3 regions of the Cellulomonas sp. CW35 genome follow, and region 2 is predicted to be linked to each of the others. Evidence: predicted binding sites of a transcription regulator. Region 2 holds the regulator's gene; each other region holds the start of a gene.
What was found. The regulator HspR, encoded in region 2, represses chaperone genes until heat shock. The targets are predictions, from matches to a motif close to AAGTTGAGTCNNNNNGACTCAACTT.

Region 1 (4,276 bases), 110 kb from region 2:
GCGGGCAGGTCGCGGCCCGAGCCGGGTGTGCCGGCCGAGACACCGGCACCCACCGGCTCCTTCCCGACCGCGCCGCGCTCGACGCCCTCGAACGTGAACTCCCCGAGCAGACCCTCGCCGACCGCGTCGACGATGACCTTCTGCCCGGACTTGAGCTCGCCGAACAGGATCTTCTCCGACAGCGCGTCCTCGATGTCGCGCTGGATCGCGCGACGCAGCGGGCGGGCACCCAGGACCGGGTCGTAGCCCTTCTCGGACAGCAGCTTCTTGGCCGCGGGCGTGATCTCGATGCCCATGTCCTTGTCCTTGAGGCGCTTGTCGAGCTTGGCGATCATCAGGTCCACGATCGCGAAGATCTCCGGCTGCGAGAGCTGCGGGAAGACCACCACGTCGTCGACGCGGTTGAGGAACTCCGGACGGAAGTGCGTCTTGAGCTCGTCGTTGACCTTCGCCTTCATGCGCTCGTAGTCCGTCGCGAGCTCGCCACCGGCCTGGAAGCCGGTCATGACGCCCTTCGCGATGTCCCGCGTGCCGAGGTTCGTCGTCATGATGATGACGGTGTTCTTGAAGTCGACCACGCGGCCCTGCGAGTCGGTCAGGCGACCGTCCTCGAGGATCTGCAGCAGCGAGTTGAAGATGTCCGCGTGGGCCTTCTCGACCTCGTCGAACAGCACGACGGAGAACGGCCGGCGGCGCACCTTCTCGGTGAGCTGACCACCCTCGTCGTACCCGACGTACCCGGGGGGCGAGCCGAACAGTCGCGAGACCGTGTGCTTCTCCGAGAACTCGGACATGTCGAGCTGGATCAGCGCGTCCTCGTCACCGAACAGGAACTCCGCGAGCGCCTTGGCGAGCTCGGTCTTCCCGACGCCCGTGGGTCCGGCGAAGATGAACGACCCACCGGGACGCTTCGGGTCCTTGAGGCCCGCACGCGTGCGGCGGATGGCCTGCGAGAGCGCCTTGATGGCGGCGTCCTGGCCGACGACCCGCTTGTGCAGGTTCTCCTCCATGTGGAGCAGCCGGCTGGACTCCTCCTCGGTGAGCTTGAACACCGGGATGCCCGTGGCGTTCGCCAGCACCTCGGCGATGAGCTCCTCGTCGACCTCCGCGACCGCGTCCAGGTCGCCCGACTTCCAGGCCTTCTCCTTCTCCTGGCGCTTGAGGCCGAGCTGCTTCTCCTGGTCGCGCAGGCGCGCGGCCTTCTCGAAGTCCTGCTCGTCGATCGCCGACTCCTTGTCGCGACGCGTCGCGGCGATCTCCTCGTCCAGCTCGCGCAGCTCCGGCGGGGCCGTCATGCGGCGGATGCGCAGGCGCGCGCCCGCCTCGTCGACCAGGTCGATCGCCTTGTCCGGCAGGTACCGGTCGTTGACGTAGCGGTCCGCGAGCGTCGCGGCCGCGACGAGCGCGCCGTCCGTGATCGAGACGCGGTGGTGCGCCTCGTACCGGTCACGCAGACCCTTGAGGATCTCGATCGCGTGCTGCAGGTTCGGCTCGCTGACCTGGATCGGCTGGAAGCGGCGCTCCAGGGCCGGGTCCTTCTCGACGTACTTGCGGTACTCGTCGAGCGTTGTGGCCCCGATCGTCTGCAGCTCACCACGGGCGAGCATCGGCTTGAGGATGGACGCGGCGTCGATCGCACCCTCGGCGGCGCCCGCGCCGACGAGCGTGTGGATCTCGTCGATGAACAGGATGATGTCGCCGCGCGTGCGGATCTCCTTGAGCACCTTCTTCAGGCGCTCCTCGAAGTCACCGCGGTAGCGCGAGCCGGCCACCAGCGCGCCCAGGTCCAGCGTGTACAGCTGCTTGTCCTTGAGCGTCTCGGGCACGTCACCGCGCACGATGTCCTGCGCGAGACCCTCGACGACCGCCGTCTTGCCGACGCCCGGCTCGCCGATCAGGACCGGGTTGTTCTTGGTGCGGCGGGACAGCACCTGCATGACCCGCTCGATCTCCTTCTCGCGCCCGATCACCGGGTCGAGCTTGGTGTCGCGCGCGGCCTGCGTCAGGTTGCGCCCGAACTGGTCGAGCACCGCCGAGCCCGAGGGCTGCCCCTCCTGCGGCCCGCCCGCGGCCACGGGCTCCTTGCCCTGGTAGCCGGAGACGAGCTGGATCACCTGCTGGCGCACGCGGTTGAGGTCCGCGCCCAGCTTGTTGAGCACCTGGGCGGCGACTCCCTCACCCTCGCGGATGAGCCCGAGCAGGATGTGCTCGGTGCCGATGTAGTTGTGGCCGAGCTGCAGCGCCTCGCGCAGCGACAGCTCCAGCACCTTCTTGGCGCGCGGCGTGAAGGGGATGTGGCCCGAGGGCGCCTGCTGGCCCTCGCCGATGATCTCCTGCACCTGCGCGCGCACGGCCTCCAGCGAGATCCCGAGCGACTCGAGCGCCTTGGCCGCGACACCCTCACCCTCGTGGATCAGGCCCAGGAGGATGTGCTCGGTGCCGATGTAGTTGTGGTTGAGCATCCGCGCCTCTTCCTGGGCGAGGACGACCACGCGACGGGCTCGGTCCGTGAATCTCTCGAACATGTGCACTCCTCACGAGCGGCGTGCTCGTCGCCCTGACCCGGCTTCGGTGGGGAGCGCCAGGGGCCGACGACGATGCGGCGTTGTTCGATGCTAACGGCGGCACCCTGGCCGATAGGCCCGTGTTCGCCGCAGGCGTGAAAGCCCACGCCGCCCCGCTGCGTCCCGGGAGGACGACCCCACGAGGACAGTTGTCCACAACCAGGCGGACGATCCCACCCGCCGCATGTCCGAGTTGAGTACTTTGCGGTCATGTCCCGTACGCGCGCCGCGCTGACGATCCTCCTCGCGACCCTCGCTCTCGCCGCCTGCACCTCGACGCCTGCGGAGCCGTCGCCGAGCACGCCTACAGCGAGTGACGCACGCACCTTGGCCCCATCGACCTTGCCCCCAAGTCCGACAAGGCGGCCCGCATCCCCCGCACCCACGGCCGCGACAGGTGCGGACCAGGACATGACCACACCGCCGGTTCGCCCAGCAGGTCTTGACGGACCGGCTACGGAGGACTCCGCCGGGGACGTCGGTCGGTACTTCCTTCAACTCTTTCCATGACGCGCGTGCGTGAGGAGGTGCAGCGCGTCGGGCACCGCCGCGGCACGCTCATCGGCCTCGCCGCGACCGGTGGCGTGATCACGTCGGCCGGGCTGGTGCTCGCGGGCACGTTCGCGACGCTCGGCACGCTCCCCGCGGTCGGGTTCGCGGAGATCGGGTTCGCCGTCGCGTTCGGCGTGCTGCTCGACACGCTCGTCGTCCGCTCGGTGCTCGTCACGGCCCTGAACCTCGACATCGGCCCGCGCATGTGGTGGCCGAGCCGCCTGGCCCGCCGGCCCGAACCGGAGCCCGCGGTGGTCGCGGAGCGGGTGCCCGAACCGGTCGCCTGACCCACCCGAGAACGGTCCCGCCCCCGCCCACGCGACCCGTGGCGCGGGGGCGGGTCCGTCCTCAGTGCGTGTAGTCCGGCCCGACCTCGCGCGCCCAGGGCGTGTCAGGCTGCAGCGACCAGACCTGGGCACGGTCCGGCCCGTCGTACGCCTGCACGCTCACCTCTGCGAGCAGCAGCCGCTCCGGGAGGTGAGCCTGCGCCCAGGCGACCACCGCCGTCACGTCGCGCGCACCCTCGACCACGTACGTGGCCTCGGTGTCGATGTCCGCCAGCTCGCCCTCGACCGGTCCTGTCAGGAACGTCACGAAGTAGGTGGGATGGACATCGGCGACCCGCCCCTCGGGCAGCCGTCCCAGAACAGACGAGAGACTCTCGATCATCCCCGCAAACACCCCGACCTCGTACTCGAGAAGACAACCCCGTCCGGCGCGATACCTGAGGGGACCGTGCTCGTGACCACGTTCCTCCCCTTCCAGGTACCGCACCCCGAGCCGCCCGAGTTCATGAGCGGCACGTACCAGGTGTGCTTCGTGCCATCCGTCTTGATGCTGAATGTTCCATACCTCGTCGCACGCACGACACCGTCCTTGGTCAAGGTCCCGTTCATATGCACCTTGACGACGTTCTCGAGACCGACGCCGTACTTCTTGCACTCACCGCGGACCTTGTAGATGACTCCACCGGCCCCGTTCGAGTAGTGGGGCTTGTCGGACCACAGGTTGCACACGATGAAGCCGATCTTGATGAGCGGCCCACCCGCGTCCGCCTCTCCTCCGATCCGGATGGAGATCACGTCGGAGCCGGTGTCCGCGTCGAGATCGGATGTTGCGGAACTAGGCTCGGCGCCGCCAGCGCCGATTGTCGGCGACTC
Region 2 (4,276 bases):
CTCGGAGATCTTCTCCACCGCGGAGGACAACCAGCCGTCGGTGCTCATCCAGGTGTTCCAGGGCGAGCGTGAGTTCGCGCGGGACAACAAGCCGCTGGGCACGTTCGAGCTGACCGGCATCGCGCCGGCGCCGCGCGGGCTGCCGCAGATCGAGGTCACGTTCGACATCGACGCGAACGGCATCGTGCACGTGTCCGCCAAGGACCGCGGCACGGGCAAGGAGCAGTCGATGACGATCACCGGCGGCTCGGCCCTCCCCAAGGAGGACATCGAGCGCATGGTGCGCGAGGCCGAGGAGCACGCGGCGGAGGACAAGAAGCGCCGCGAGGACGCCGAGGCGCGCAACAGCGCCGAGCAGCTCGTCTACTCCACGGAGAAGCTGCTCGTCGACAACGCCGACAAGCTGTCCGAGGACGTCAAGACCGAGGTCCAGTCGAAGGTCGACGACCTGAAGAAGGCGCTCGAGGGCACCGACACCGACGCGGTGAAGTCCGCGACGACGGCGCTGTCCACGTCCGCGCAGAAGATCGGTGAGGCCATCTACTCGCAGGCCCAGGCGGAGACCCCGGCCGACGCCCCGACGGGTGACGCGGGCTCGTCGTCCGACGACGACGTGGTCGACGCCGAGATCGTCGACGACGAGGACGACAAGAAGTGACGGACCAGCCGACGACCCCCGGGCCCGAGCAGGGCCCGGGGGACACCCCCGAGAACGAGGCGCCCCGGTTCACGGACAAGCGCCGCATCGACCCGGAGACCGGCCAGGTGCGTGAGCCCACGCCCGAGGAGGCCGTGATCGCGGAGGCCGAGGCCGCCGCGGCCGGCGGTGGCGAGGCGTCGGACGCGCAGCGGCTGGCCGACGAGCGGCTCGAGGAGCTGCAGCGCGCCCAGGCGGCGCACTACAACCTCGAGCAGCAGTACAACGCGTACGTGAAGCGCTCGAAGACCGAGGTGCTCGCCGCGCACGAGCGCGGTATCGCGGCGGTCGCCGAGGCGCTCATCCCGGTGCTCGACGACATCGAGCTGGCCCGCCAGCACGGTGACCTCGCCGAGGGGCCGTTCGCGTCGATCGCCGAGAAGCTCGAGGCGACCCTCGGGCGGTTCGGCGTCGAGCGGTACGGCGCCGCGGGCGAGGAGTTCGACCCGGCGGTGCACGAGGCGCTCATGCACTCGCACTCGGCCGATGTGACGACGTCGACCGTGCAGATGGTCCTGCAGCCGGGCTACCGGACCAAGGACCGGGTGCTGCGCGCGGCACGCGTCGCGGTGGTGGACCCGGAGGCCTGACGACGAGCACGCACGACATCACGAGGAGGGAGGCGCCGTGACCGGGCAGGACTGGCTCGAGAAGGACTTCTACTCGGTCCTCGGCGTCCCCAAGGACGCCGACGCGGCCACGATCAAGAAGGCGTACCGCAAGCTCGCGCGGGAGAAGCACCCGGACCACAACCCGGGTGACGCGAAGGCCGAGGCGCAGTTCAAGGACATCGGCGAGGCGTACTCGGTGCTGTCCGACCCCGAGCAGCGCCAGCAGTACGACCAGCTGCGCGCGATGGCCGGCGGTGCGCGCTTCACGGCAGGCGGCCGCGGTGGCGGCGGTGGGTTCGAGGACATCCTGGGCGGCATGTTCGGGGGCGGCGGCGGGGGCAACACCCGCGTCCGCTACTCGAGCGGCGGTGCGGGTGGCTTCGAGGACATCCTCGGGGGCATGTTCGGTGGCGGGTTCCAGCGCGGACCGCAGCCGGGTGCGGACCTCGCGGCGGCCGTCGAGCTGCCGTTCCGGCAGGCCGTCGAGGGCTCGACCGTGTCGTTGCAGGTCGGCGGCCGCACCGTCAACGCCCGCATCCCGTCCGGGGTGCGCGACGGGCAGAAGATCCGGCTGCGTGGCAAGGGGCGGCCCGGTGAGCCCGGGGCGCCCGCAGGCGACCTCGTCGTGACCGTGCACGTCGCGCCGCACCCGGTGTTCACGCTCGACGGGCGCAACCTCAAGGTCACCGTGCCGGTGGCGTTCGACGAGGCCGCGCTGGGCGCGACGATCGACGTGCCGACGCTCGACGGCGACACCGTGCGCGTCAAGGTGCCCGCCGGGACGCCGTCGGGGCGCACGCTGCGCGTCAAGGGCAAGGGCGTGCGCGCGTCCGGCTCGGCGAAGTCCGACGGTGACCTCATGGTGACCGTGCAGGTCGTCGTGCCCCAGCGCCTGTCCGACGCGGCCCGCGAGGCCGTCCAGGCGTTCGGCATCGCGACCAGCGGCGAGAACCCGCGCGCGTCCCTCATGGAGCAGGCGCGCGCATGACCCACACCGCCGAGCGCGCACGTCCCGCCCCGAGTGCGCACGCCGGTCGTGCGCACTCGGGCGCGGGCGTGCGCACTCGGCGGACGGGGGGTGGGCGGTGAACGAGGACACGCCCATGTTCGTGATCTCGCGGGCCGCCGAGCTCGCGGGCATGCACCCCCAGACGCTGCGGCAGTACGACCGGCTCGGGCTGGTCTCGCCGCGGCGCACCGCCGGGCGCGGGCGCCGGTACTCGCTGCGCGACGTCGCGACCCTGCGCGAGGTGCAGCGGCTCTCGCAGGACGAGGGCATCAACCTGGCCGGCATCAAGCGGATCCTCGAGCTCGAGGCGCAGGTGCTGCGGCTCGAGCGGCAGGTCGACTACCTGCGCTCCTTCGTCGAGCCCGGGCGTCGCGTCTTCACGGCCGACCCGCGCGGCGACGTGGTCGCGACGAGGCGCCCACCCCGCTCCCCGCGCGTCGCGCAACCCCCGCGCGCGATCACGGCGTCGACCTCCGCGGTCGTCCTCTGGCGCCCCACCCGCTGACCCCCAATACCGCCCGACCCGGCCCATCCCCTCGCCGAGCGCGCACGGTCGTGCGCGAGTGCGCGCGCAAGACGTGCGCACTCGGTCCGGGACGTGCGCGCTCGGCCGGGGAGGGGGTGGGTGGGGCGGCAGGATGGGTGGGTGAGCACCGCGCTGGGGGTCGACGTCGGGACGACGCACACCAAGGTCGCGCTCGTCGACGTCGACGTGGCGCGCACGCTCGCGGTCGCGTCGGCGCCCACGCCCGCACCGGGCGACCTCCTGCGCGTCGTCGCGGAGCTCACGCGCCGGGTGCTCGGGGCCGCGCCGGACGCCCCGGCACCCGCTGCGGTGGGGGTCGCGTCGATGGCGGAGACGGGCGTGCCCGTGGGTCCCGACGACGAGCCGCGCGGCGACTGGCTGCGCTGGGACGGGCACCGCGCGGGCCGGCAGGCCGACGAGCTCGCGGCCCGGCTCGGGCGCACCGCGCTCTTCGCCGCCACGGGTGTGCGGTCCTCGGCGAAGGTGCCTCTCGCGACGTGGGCGTGGCTGCGCGACGAGGCAGACGCGCGGATGGGCGCGGCCGGCGGGCCCGGTGCCGGGCCGTTGCACGGTGACGGTCGCTGGGTCGGCGCCGCGGACCTCGTGGTGCTCGGGCTGACCGGGCACCTGGTCACCGACCACACGCTCGCAGGCCGCACGGGCGTGCCCGCGAGGAGCCCCGCGTCGGTGAGGGGTCCCGTGCGCAGCGGGACGGTCTCGCCCGGCCGCAGCACGCGCGGCAGGTGGCGGGGCGCGAGCCCGACCTCGGCGAGCAGCTCGGTGTCGAACGCCGTCGGCAGGTCGCCCGGGGCGCCCAGCCGGTACGCCATGGCACTGGTGGCGGGGTCGTCGAGCGCCGGCGGGGCGGTGGCGGCGTGGCTCGCGCAGGTCGCGCCCGACGACGAGCGTGCGCGGCTGCTCGAGCGCGCCTCGACGCTCGACGACGCGCTCGTCGCGCAGCTGACCGGGGCACCGGACGCGGCTCCCGCGGACGGCGAGGCCGCGTCGTTCGTCGTGCTGCCCTACGTGCACGGGAGGCAGACCCCGGCGCCCGACGCGGCGGCGACCCTGCGGGCGGTCGGGCGTGTGCCGGACGACCCGGTCGCGGCGGTGCGTGGCGTGCTGCTCGGCGCGGTGCTGCACGCGCGGTGGATGCTCGACGCGCAGGCCGCGCTCGCGGGCGCCCCGCCGACGCGAGTGCTCGCGCTGGGCCGGCCCGTCACGGCGAACCCCGCGTGGGCGGCGCTCAAGCGTTGGTGCACCCCGGTGCCGGTGGACGTCGTCGCCGACGAGGAGGCGGTCGCCGCCGGTGCGGCGCTCCTGGCCGCCGAGCGCGCCGGGCTCGTCGCCCCCGCCCCCGCGCTCGGTGCCGCGCCCGCAGCCGGGGCTGGCACCCGGCTCGACCCGCGGCTCGTCGCGCGCCGCCTCGCGGC
Region 3 (4,276 bases), 760 kb from region 2:
GGCGCGGTGGTCGGTGCACGAGGGTGGCGACGGGGTCGACGCCCTCGCGCGCACTCTCGTCGTCGGGCGGCAGCTCGAGCGTCCGCGCGACCCACGCGCCACCCAGCACGTCCGGCTGCTCGTCACCCCATGCGGCCCCGTCGCTCATCTGCGCATCGTGCCCCACGCGCCGCACGCGCCGCGACGCGCTGACGGGTGGACTTGCGCTCACCAGGCGAGCGCAGGTCCACCCGCTACGGGTCAGGCGACCGGCGCGAGCGCGGGGCGGGTGGCACCGGGCGTCGCGGGGCGCGCCGCGAGCGCGCCCTGGGCGGCGACGTCCTCGGCCAGCCGCGCGATGCGGGCCGTGCCGTCGTCGTCGACCTCGACCGTGCTGACCGACGCGTTGGGCAGCGCGACGAGGCCGACGGGCGCGAGCGTCGCGAGGTACGCGCCGAGCGCGAGGCCGTGGCCGACGACGAGCACGTGCTCGTCGGTGCCGAGGTGCTGCTCGACGAGCCGCGCGAACACGCGGGTCGTGCGGCCCATGAAGTCGGCCGCGTGCTCGCCGCCCGGCAGCCCGGGGTGCGTGCCCGCGAGCACCTGCTCGACGAGCGTGGGCCAGGGCTGGACGGCGTCGAGCGTGTGCTCGGGCCGGCGCTCGTACACGCCGAAGTGGTACTCGCGCAGGTCCACGTGCGTGCGCAGGCGCACGTCCTCGTGGTGGCGCAGGAGCTCGACCGCGGTCGAGACGGCGCGTCCGGACGGTGAGGACCAGGCGGCCGTGAACGGGGTGCCGGCCAGGTGCCGGGCGGTGGTCCGGACGCCCTGGCGTCCGTCGCGCGTCAGCGGGGAGTCGCAGCGGCCCTGCAGGACGCGGCGTGCGTTGAAGTGGGTGCGCCCGTGCCGTACGAGCGTGAGTGTGAGGGTCATCGTCGCCCTTCCGTCGTCATCGGTCGCGCTCGACGCTAGGGCGGCGAGGTTGCCGGGCGGCGACGACGAGGTGTCGGCTCGATGCACGTCCCGCGCTGCCCGGCGGCCACGCCCCGGCCCGGGTTCGACGACCGGGCCGGGGCCTCGTCGTCCGCCGGGCGGCCCGCGCGCGGGCGGCGGCCGGTACGGTGCGAGGCATGAACCGCGCTCGGGGCTGCCGCGACCGTGACCGCAGGGGTGCGGCGGCCGCCGCCGGTGGGCTCGTCGGGGCGCTCGTCGTGCTGGCGCTCGGCGCGTGCGGCGGCGGCGGGACCACCGGGACCGGCGGCGCGGACGTCGCGGCCCGGATGCAGTACGCGGGGATCGCGCGGGACCTTGTCTACGTGACCGACGTCGACGGGTTCGACCTCGCTGTGCAGTCCGTCGGGGTCTCGGGCGACGAGGGCATGTCCGCGGCCTACGTCAGCCCGGCCGGCACGGTGCTGCTGCGCACGTCCCGCGCAGCCGGCGGACAGGCTCCGGCCTGCGCACAGCTCGAGGACGACGGCGAGGGAGCCTCGTGCGAGGTGGTGGCCGACGGCGTGCACGTGCTGCTCGAGGGCGACGGCGTGGACACCGCGACCCTGCGCGCGGCGGGCGCTGCGGTGCGTCCGGCGCGCGACGGCGAGCTCGCCACCCTCTTCTCCGAGCTCCCCACGCCCCCGGAGGGCGAGCCGGTGGAGCGCGGCGACCTGCCTGGGGGCGACGGCGCTCCCGACAACGACCCCGGCCCGGGCGGCTGACCCGCGCACGTCGCCCGCGCTCGGGCAGCGGATCTCAAGTTGAGCGGAATACACTCAACTTTGTCGCGTTGGGATGTGCAGACGCATCGACGACGCGCGAGACTCGCGCAGGGAGGTCACGTGGACGCCAAGCTCACAACCCGCTCGCAGGAGGCGCTCGGCAGCGCCATCCAGTCCGCGAGCGCCGCCGGCAACCCGCAGCTGGAGCCGGCACACATCCTCGACGCGCTGCTCCAGCAGGAGGGCGGCGTCGCCAACGGTCTGCTCGACGCGGTCGGTGCCGACCGCGGGGCCCTCGGCCGTGCGGTGCGCGGCATCCTCGTCAACCTGCCCTCGTCGTCGGGCTCGACGGTCGCGCAGCCCAGCGCGTCGCGCGCGACCGCCGCCGCCATCGAGGCCGCCAACGCGGAGGCGCGCACGCTCGGCGACGACTACGTCTCGACCGAGCACCTGCTCATCGGCCTGGCGGCCGGGCAGTCCGGCGTGGCCGACGCGCTGCGCGCGGCCGGGGCGTCGCGCGACGCCCTGCTCGCCGCGCTGCCGACCGTGCGCGGGAACGCGCGCGTCACCAGCCCCGACCCGGAGGGCACCTACAAGGCCCTCGAGAAGTACGGCGTGGACCTCACGCAGCGCGCGGCCGAGGGCAAGCTCGACCCGGTGATCGGACGTGACTCGGAGATCCGGCGCGTCGTGCAGGTGCTGTCCCGCCGCACCAAGAACAACCCCGTGCTGATCGGCGAGCCCGGAGTGGGCAAGACCGCCGTCGTCGAGGGGCTCGCGCAGCGCATCGTCGAGGGCGACGTGCCGGAGTCCCTGCGCGGCAAGAAGCTCGTCGCGCTCGACCTCGCCTCGATGGTCGCGGGCGCCAAGTACCGCGGAGAGTTCGAGGAGCGGCTCAAGGCCGTGCTCGAGGAGATCAAGGGCTCCGACGGGCAGGTCGTGACGTTCATCGACGAGCTGCACACGGTCGTCGGCGCGGGTGCCGGCGGCGAGGGCGCGATGGACGCGGGCAACATGCTCAAGCCCATGCTCGCGCGCGGCGAGCTGCGGCTCGTCGGCGCGACCACGCTCGACGAGTACCGCGAGCACATCGAGAAGGACCCCGCGCTCGAGCGGCGGTTCCAGCAGGTGTTCGTCGGCGAACCGTCCGTGGAGGACACCGTCGCGATCCTGCGCGGGCTCAAGGAGCGCTACGAGGCGCACCACAAGGTGACGATCTCCGACGCGGCGCTCGTCGCCGCCGCTGCGCTGTCCGACCGGTACATCACGGGCCGCCAGCTCCCCGACAAGGCGATCGACCTCGTCGACGAGGCCGCGTCGCGCCTGCGCATGGAGCTCGACTCGTCGCCCATCGAGATCGACGAGCTGCAGCGCGCCGTGACGCGCCTCGAGATGGAGGAGGTCGTCCTCTCCGAGTCCGACGACCCCGCGTCGCTGGACCGGCTCGAGCGGCTGCGCGCCGACCTCGCGGACCGTCGCGAGGAGCTCGCGGCGCTCAACGCGCGCTGGGAGAAGGAGAAGGCGGGCCACAACCTCGTCGGCGAACTCAAGGCGCGCCTGGACGCGCTGCGCTCGGACGCCGAGCGGCTCCAGCGCGAGGGCGACCTGGAGAAGGCCGCGCGCATCCTGTACGGCGAGATCCCCACGCTCCAGCGGCAGATCGCCGACGCTGAGGCGACGGAGGCCGAGCAGGACACGGTCGACGCACCGCCGATGATCGCGGAGAAGGTCGGCCCCGACGAGATCGCCGAGGTCGTCTCGGCGTGGACGGGCATCCCCGCGGGCCGCATGCTCGAGGGCGAGACCGCCAAGCTGCTGCGCATGGAGGAGGTGCTCGGCGAGCGCCTGATCGGGCAGAAGAAGGCCGTCGCCGCGGTCTCCGACGCGGTGCGCCGCGCCCGCGCGGGCATCAGCGACCCCGACCGCCCCACGGGCTCGTTCCTGTTCCTCGGCCCCACGGGCGTCGGGAAGACCGAGCTCGCGAAGGCGCTCGCGGACTTCCTGTTCGACGACGAGCGCGCGATGGTCCGCATCGACATGTCCGAGTACGCCGAGAAGCACTCCGTGGCGCGGCTCGTCGGTGCACCTCCCGGGTACGTCGGCTACGAGGAGGGCGGCCAGCTCACCGAGGCCGTGCGGCGGCGCCCGTACTCGGTCGTCCTGCTCGACGAGGTCGAGAAGGCGCACCCCGAGGTGTTCGACGTGCTGCTGCAGGTGCTCGACGACGGCCGCCTGACCGACGGCCAGGGCCGCACGGTCGACTTCCGCAACGTCATCCTCATCCTCACCTCGAACCTGGGCTCGCAGTTCCTGGTGGACCCGCTGACGTCGGACTCGGAGAAGCGGGACGCGGTGATGGGGGCGGTGCGTGCCGCGTTCAAGCCGGAGTTCCTCAACCGGCTCGACGACGTGGTGCTGTTCGACCCGCTGAGCCTTGAGGAGATCGGCCAGATCGTGGACCTGCAGGTCGCGTCGCTCGCCCGGCGCCTGCAGGACCGCCGCCTCACGCTCGAGGTCACGCCCGCCGCACGCGACTGGCTTGCGATCGAGGGCTACGACCCGGCGTACGGCGCGCGCCCGCT

Region 1: ACT17Q_RS02335 (ATP-dependent Clp protease ATP-binding subunit) is a predicted target of HspR. The motif match lies at 2,755-2,779, and genes of this name have one in related genera.
Region 3: clpB (ATP-dependent chaperone ClpB) is a predicted target of HspR. The motif match lies at 1,731-1,755, and genes of this name have one in related genera.

What each region holds. Positions count from the first base shown of each region.
Region 1 covers NZ_CP199000.1:485,023-489,298, reverse strand. The annotation lists gene ACT17Q_RS02335 (ATP-dependent Clp protease ATP-binding subunit) at 1-2,525, opposite strand, end outside; partial or broken gene ACT17Q_RS02330 (MMPL family transporter) at 3,071-3,403, shown strand; gene ACT17Q_RS02325 (hypothetical protein) at 3,465-3,785, opposite strand; gene ACT17Q_RS02320 (hypothetical protein) at 3,782-4,276, opposite strand, start outside.
Region 2 covers NZ_CP199000.1:370,230-374,505, forward strand. The annotation lists gene dnaK (molecular chaperone DnaK) at 1-658, shown strand, start outside; gene ACT17Q_RS01740 (nucleotide exchange factor GrpE) at 655-1,287, shown strand; gene ACT17Q_RS01745 (DnaJ C-terminal domain-containing protein) at 1,325-2,296, shown strand; gene ACT17Q_RS01750 (heat shock protein transcriptional repressor HspR) at 2,412-2,822, shown strand; gene ACT17Q_RS01755 (FGGY-family carbohydrate kinase) at 2,964-4,276, shown strand, end outside.
Region 3 covers NZ_CP199000.1:3,229,170-3,233,445, reverse strand. The annotation lists gene ACT17Q_RS14725 (alpha/beta hydrolase) at 1-148, opposite strand, end outside; gene ACT17Q_RS14720 (histidine phosphatase family protein) at 241-912, opposite strand; gene ACT17Q_RS14715 (hypothetical protein) at 1,110-1,694, shown strand; gene clpB (ATP-dependent chaperone ClpB) at 1,815-4,276, shown strand, end outside.